3 regions of the Streptomyces yamdrokensis genome follow, and region 2 is predicted to be linked to each of the others. Evidence: predicted binding sites of a transcription regulator. Region 2 holds the regulator's gene; each other region holds the start of a gene.
What was found. The regulator HrcA, encoded in region 2, represses chaperone genes, less so after heat shock. The targets are predictions, from matches to a motif close to TTNGCACTCNGNNNNNCNGAGTGCNAA.

Region 1: the regulator HrcA is predicted to act here: its motif matches at 1,482-1,508, upstream of groES (co-chaperone GroES).
Region 3: the regulator HrcA is predicted to act here: its motif matches at 1,056-1,082, upstream of groL (chaperonin GroEL).

The regions. Positions count from the first base shown of each region.
Region 1 is NZ_CM132679.1:4,685,930-4,688,195, reverse strand. It holds gene groL (chaperonin GroEL) at 1-909, opposite strand, end outside; gene groES (co-chaperone GroES) at 1,027-1,335, opposite strand; gene ACWZEH_RS21050 (polysaccharide deacetylase family protein) at 1,654-2,266, opposite strand, start outside.
Region 2 is NZ_CM132679.1:2,468,694-2,470,959, forward strand. It holds gene dnaJ (molecular chaperone DnaJ) at 1-761, opposite strand, end outside; gene hrcA (heat-inducible transcriptional repressor HrcA) at 762-1,778, opposite strand; gene ACWZEH_RS10555 (MBL fold metallo-hydrolase) at 1,948-2,266, shown strand, end outside.
Region 3 is NZ_CM132679.1:3,498,494-3,500,759, forward strand. It holds gene groL (chaperonin GroEL) at 1-889, opposite strand, end outside; gene ACWZEH_RS15300 (cold-shock protein) at 1,312-1,515, opposite strand; gene ACWZEH_RS15305 (MoaD/ThiS family protein) at 1,967-2,242, opposite strand; gene thrC (threonine synthase) at 2,239-2,266, opposite strand, start outside.

The DNA.
Region 1 (2,266 bases), 2.2 Mb from region 2:
CTCGGAGACGACCGTGGCGCCGGTGAGGACGGCCATGTCCTGCAGCATCGCCTTGCGGCGGTCACCGAAGCCGGGGGCCTTGACCGCGACGGCGTTGAACGTGCCGCGGATCTTGTTGACGACCAGGGTCGACAGGGCCTCGCCCTCGACGTCCTCGGCGATGATCAGCAGCGGCTTGGAGGAGTTGGCCTGGATGACCTTCTCCAGCAGCGGCAGCAGCTCGGCGATGGAGCCGATCTTGCCCTGCGTGATGAGGATGTACGGGTCGTCCAGGACGGCTTCCATGCGCTCCTGGTCCGTCACGAAGTACGGAGACAGGTAGCCCTTGTCGAAGGCCATGCCCTCGGTGAAGTCCAGCTCCAGACCGAAGGTGTTGGACTCCTCGACGGTGATGACACCGTCCTTGCCGACCTTGTCCATCGCCTCGGCGATGAGCTCGCCGACCTGCTGGTCCTGGGCGGACAGCCCGGCGACGGCGGCGATGTCGGACTTCTCGTCGATCGGACGGGCCGAGGCGAGCAGGTCCTCGGAGACCGCGGCGACGGCGGCGTCGATGCCCTTCTTCAGGGCGGCCGGGGAGGCGCCGGCCGCGACGTTGCGCAGACCTTCGCGGACCAGGGCCTGGGCCAGCACGGTCGCGGTGGTCGTACCGTCACCCGCGATGTCGTTGGTCTTGGTCGCCACCTCCTTGACCAGCTGGGCACCGAGGTTCTCGAACGGGTCGTCGACCTCGACCTCGCGGGCGATCGTGACACCGTCGTTGGTGATGGTGGGGGCGCCGAACTTCTTGTCGATGACGACGTTGCGGCCCTTGGGGCCGATCGTCACCTTCACCGTGTCGGCAAGCTTGTTGACGCCGCGCTCAAGGGCGCGACGGGCGTCCTCGTCGAACTTCAGGATCTTCGCCATGGCAGCGGGAGCCCTCTCGGAAATCTGGGGTGAGAAAACACTGCGCCCCGGGCGCCCGGCTCAGTAAGCGTGTCGGGACCAGGGGCGCAGTTCGGAGCAAATCTGCTACGAGGTGACTTACTTCTCGATGATCGCGAGAACGTCGCGGGCCGAGAGGACGAGGTATTCCTCGCCGTTGTACTTCACCTCGGTGCCGCCGTACTTGCTGTAGAGCACGACGTCGCCGACGTTCACGTCGAGTTCGACGCGCTTGCCGTCCTCGATGCGGCCGGGGCCGGTGGCCAGGACAACGCCCTCCTGGGGCTTCTCCTTGGCCGTGTCCGGAATGACCAGGCCCGAAGCCGTGGTCTGTTCGGCGTCGAGCGGCTGGACCACAATGCGGTCCTCGAGCGGCTTGATGGCAACCTTGGAGCTGGCGGTCGTCACGATCCGACCTCCCCCTTCGGAGATCTCACGGGGTTAACTGTCTGAGGTGGCGACCAGGTCGATCCGTCGTCGCGGGTGCCGGACCTGCCCGTCGCTGTGTTGGCACTCTCCAGTGGGGAGTGCCAGACCTGAGACTATGACCGCGATTAGCACTCGGTCAAGCGGAGTGCCAATTCACTGCGTGGCGTCGCCGGATTTCTCGTGCACGCCGGCCCGGAAAGCGGACCCCTGTTCGGGTGGCCGTCCCGAGGGCCGCCACCCCCGGGCCCCCGGACGGGCCGGATCGTGAGCGGTGCCCGCCGGTGGCCGCCTGAGGACTCAAGGGCGCCGGACGTGGTCCTCAAGCCTCCCGACCCTCAACCCCCGCTCCTCCAGTTCGCGCAGCAGCCGCGTCGTCCGCTCCGCCAGGGGCAGGGCCGGAATCCCGCCCGCGGGGACGGAGATGATGTCGCCGGGCGTCAGGCGGTGCGCGCCGCGCGTGTACGTGAGGGTGCCGTCACCCTCCAGGGTGACCCGCCAGAGCACGACCGCCACGATGCCGCAGTCGCCGGCGGCCCGGAGGGTCGTGGTGTCGTACATGCCGTAGGGCGGGCGGAACAGGTGGGGGCGGATGCCGAAGCGGGACCTGAGCTTGCGCTGCTGGCCGCAGATCTCGGCGCGCTGGCCGGCGTAGGGCAGGCCGCGCAGGGCGGGGTGGTCGAGGGTGTGGTTCTGCAGGCTCGCGCCGACCGAGCGCAACCGGGCGAAGTGGCCGTAGCCGGGCCCCACCACGCTGTCCGTGAGGAACATGCTGACGGGGAGGCGGTGGTCGCGTACGAGGTCGATGAAGCGGGGGTCGCGTTCGGCGCCGTCGTCGTAGGTCAGGAAGACGACCTTGTCCCGGGTCGGGACGTGGTCGACGACGGGCGGGAGACCCGGATCGCCGCGGGGT
Region 2 (2,266 bases):
TCGTGGATCTCGACGTACAGGTCGCCGGCGGGGCCGCCGCCGGGGCCGACCTCGCCCTCTCCGGCCAGCTGGATCCGGGTGCCGTTGTCCACACCGGCCGGGATCTTCACCGTCAGGGTGCGGCGGGAGCGGATCCGTCCGTCGCCCGCGCACTCGGGGCACGGGGTCGGGACGACGGTGCCGAAGCCCTGGCACTGCGGGCAGGGGCGCGAGGTCATGACCTGGCCCAGGAAGGACCGGGTGACCTGCGAGACCTCGCCCCGGCCGCGGCACATGTCACAGGTCTGCGCCGTGGTGCCCGGCGCCGCGCCCTCACCGCTGCACGTGGTGCAGACGACCGCCGTGTCGACCTGGATGTCCTTGGTCGTGCCGAACGCGGCCTCGTCCAGTTCGACCTCGAGGCGGATCATCGCGTCCTGGCCCCGGCGGGTGCGCGAGCGCGGACCGCGCTGCGACGCCGTGCCGAAGAACGCGTCCATGATGTCGGAGAAGTTCCCGAAGCCGCCCGCCCCGAAGCCGCCCGCGCCACCGCCTGCTCCGGCCTGCTGGAGCGGGTCGCCGCCGAGATCGTAGACCTGCTTCTTCTGCGGGTCCGACAGCACCTCGTAGGCGGCGTTGATCTCCTTGAACCGCTCCTGCGTCTTCGGATCCGGGTTGACGTCCGGATGCAGCTCGCGGGCGAGTCGCCGGAAGGCCTTCTTGATCTCTTCCTGCGACGCGTCCCGGCGCACGCCGAGTACGGCGTAATAGTCGGTGGCCACTTACGACTCCGCCAGGATCTGTCCGACGTACCGTGCCACTGCGCGTACCGCTCCCATCGTTCCCGGGTAATCCATGCGGGTCGGTCCGACCACGCCGAGCTTGGCAACCGCCTCGCCGCCCGAACCGTAGCCCACCGACACGACGGACGTGGAGTTGAGTCCCTCATGGGCGTTCTCATGACCGATACGGACGGTCACGCCCGGATCCTTCGCCTCGCCGAGCAGCTTGAGAAGCACGACCTGCTCCTCGAGTGCCTCCAGGACAGGCCGGATCACCAAGGGGAAATCATGCCCGAAGCGGGTCAGATTGGCGGTGCCGCCGATCATCAGCCGCTCCTCGTTCTCCTCGACCAGCGTCTCCAGGAGGGTGGAGAGCACGGTCGAGACCGTACCGCGTTCCTCGGGGTCGAAGGCCTCCGGGAGGTCCTCGACGAGGGACGGTACATCGGTGAAACGGCGGCCCGCGACACGGCTGTTGAGCCGGGCCCGCAGATCCGCCAGGGACGCCTCGCCGACCGGCGCCGGGCAGTCGACCATGCGCTGCTCGACCCGTCCGGTGTCCGTGATCAGCACCAGCATGGCGCGCGCGGGCGCCAGCGGGAGCAGCTCCACGTGCCGCACGGTCGAGCGGGTCAGCGACGGGTACTGCACGACGGCGACCTGCCGGGTGAGCTGCGCGAGCAGCCGCACCGTGCGGGCCACGACGTCGTCCAGGTCGACGGCGCCCTCGAGGAAGTTCTGGATGGCGCGCCGCTCGGGCGCGGTCATCGGTTTGACACCGGCGAGCTTGTCCACGAAGAGCCGGTAGCCCTTGTCGGTGGGGATGCGCCCGGCGCTGGTGTGCGGCTGGGCGATGAAGCCCTCGTCCTCCAGGGCCGCCATGTCGTTGCGCACGGTGGCCGGGGAGACGCCCAGGTTGTGCCGCTCGGTGAGGGCCTTGGAGCCGACGGGCTCCTCGGTGCCGACGTAGTCCTGGACGATGGCGCGCAGCACCTGGAGCCTGCGTTCACTGAGCATCACGCACACCTCCAAAAGCCGTCCGCCCGGTCCGTTTCCTGGATGCCCTGGCACTCTTCGCACGCGAGTGCCAGACTCCCCGCCCAGTGTACGGCCGGGGGGTACTCCCCGGGCAAGGCCGGTCCCGCGCGGACGCGCCGCGAAAGCCGTAGGCCGTTAGCGTCGCGGTATGACGGTGGCTTGGGAAGGGTCGGGATGGGAGAGGCTGGCGCCAAAGGTGGGGCGGTGCCGGCTTCCGGTGTGGGACTGCACGGCGGGACTCGTGGTCGGTACCGGCGCGGTACTGCTCGTGGACGCCGGTTCGTCCCTGCGCGAGGGCGCGCGGTTGCGGGCCGAGGCGCAGTCGCTCGCCGGGCGGCGTGTGACGCATCTCGCGCTCACCCACCCCCACTTCGACCATGTGCTGGGGGCGGCGGTGTTCGCGGGCGCGGAGGTGTTCGGCGCGGTGGGGCTGGACACGGTGCTGGCGCGGGGGCGCGAGGAACTGC
Region 3 (2,266 bases), 1.0 Mb from region 2:
CGCCACCGGTGAGGATGGCGATGTCGCCGAGCATGGCCTTGCGGCGGTCGCCGAAGCCCGGGGCCTTGACGGCGACGGACTTGAAGGTGCCGCGGATCTTGTTGACGACCAGGGTCGACAGGGCCTCGCCCTCGACGTCCTCGGCGATGATCAGCAGCGGCTTGCCCGACTGCATGACCTTCTCCAGGAGCGGCAGCAGGTCCTTGACGTTGCCGATCTTGGAGTTGGCGATCAGGATGTACGGGTCGTCGAGCGACGCCTCCATACGCTCCATGTCGGTGGCGAAGTACGCCGAGATGTAGCCCTTGTCGAAGCGCATACCCTCGGTGAGCTCCAGCTCCAGACCGAAGGTCTGGGACTCCTCGACGGTGATGACGCCTTCCTTGCCGACCTTGTCCATCGCCTCGGCGATGAGCTCGCCGATCTGGGTGTCGGCGGCGGAGATGGAGGCCGTGGAGGCGATCTGCTCCTTGGTCTCGACATCCTTCGCCTGCTCCAGCAGGGCACCGGAGACGGCCTCGACGGCCTTCTCGATACCGCGCTTGAGGGCCATCGGGTTGGCGCCGGCGGCTACGTTGCGCAGGCCCTCCTTGACCAGGGCCTGGGCGAGGACGGTCGCGGTGGTCGTACCGTCACCGGCGACGTCGTCCGTCTTCTTGGCGACTTCCTTGACCAGCTCTGCGCCGATCTTCTCGTACGGGTCCTCGAGCTCGATCTCCTTGGCGATGGACACACCATCGTTGGTGATCGTGGGGGCGCCCCACTTCTTCTCGAGGACGACGTTGCGGCCCTTGGGGCCGAGCGTCACCTTGACGGCGTCCGCGAGCTGGTTCATGCCGCGCTCGAGGCCGCGCCGCGCCTCCTCGTCGAACGCGATGATCTTGGCCATGTGAAGTGGTCCCTCCAGGACTGGGGGTGATGACTCCTTGAGGACCGCGCCCGCGCCCGCGACGGACGGCTCACAGACCCGGCGGTTCCTTGCCCCACCGGCCTGCGGGCCTCACCGACCCGGTCCTTACGTTGTCACTCTCACCTTCAGAGTGCTAACGCAATGATTAGCACTCGACCCATGCGAGTGCAAGCGCCTTCGAGGATCGGCGGGAGACTCAGCCACCCGCGAACACCCGGACGGGACGGGCGGCCGGCGGACGAGCGGCGCGGGCGGCACGCGGACGGACGGGCGCGCGGACGGGCGCCACGCCGGGCAGCAGGCGAGCGGCGCGGGCAAGGCGAAGGGCTCGCATCCCGGGTGACCCCGGAGACACGAGCCCTTCGTCGGCAGGAAAATTCTTGTGGTTGCTGGTAGCGCGTTCAGGCGGTGACGCGAACCATGTCGGCCTGCGGGCCCTTCTGGCCCTGCGAGATCTCGAACTCGACCCGCTGGCCCTCTTCAAGGGTGCGGTAGCCGTCCATCTGGATCGCGCTGTAGTGGACGAAAACATCCGCACCACCGTCGACCGCGATGAAGCCGTACCCCTTCTCCGCGTTGAACCACTTGACGGTGCCCTGAGCCATGCCTAACTCCCCTATTACTGGCCCTTGCACAGATCCGCACTTCGCGGATCCGGGTCAGACCTCACTCCCCAAATGGTTGGGGGCGTGCGCCGGAACGCGTCGACCGCGGCTGAATGTATCTGCCCAACTGCCCTCTGCAACAGGTCAGTCGGACGAGAAATCCCGACACCGCCGGGCCGGAATGCGACGGCAATTCGTCCGATTTCAGGGAAAGTCAGCCCGGACAAAACCCTCAAACGCCGCAGAAGGGGCCCGGACTTTGGCTGTATCCAGTCGGGTGAGCGGCAGGAATTAATGGTTCCCGACAGGGGAGTCGGAACCGCGTTCCCCGACTCTATCGCGTTCAATCCTACGGAATTGCCCCCTCCGCTTATCTCGCGGAGGGGGCAATCCGATGAACACCCGGTAATGATGGTTACCGATGGTAATGATCAGCTGTCGTCAGCCGCGGTCAGCCGCCGGCGACGGCCGGGATGATCGACACACCCGCGCCGTCCGGCGTCGCGGTCTGCAGGCCCTGCTCGAAACGGACGTCGTCGTCGTTGACGTAGACGTTGACGAAGCGGCGCAGCTTGCCCTGGTCGTCGAGGACGCGGGCGGCGATCCCGGTGTGGTTCTTCTCCAGGTCCGCGATGACGTCGCCGAGGGTGGCGCCCTGGGCGTCGACCTCGGCCCTGCCGCCGGTGTAGGTGCGCAGGATGGTGGGGATGCGAACGGTCACGCTCATGAGCTGAGGCCAGCCTCTCGGAAG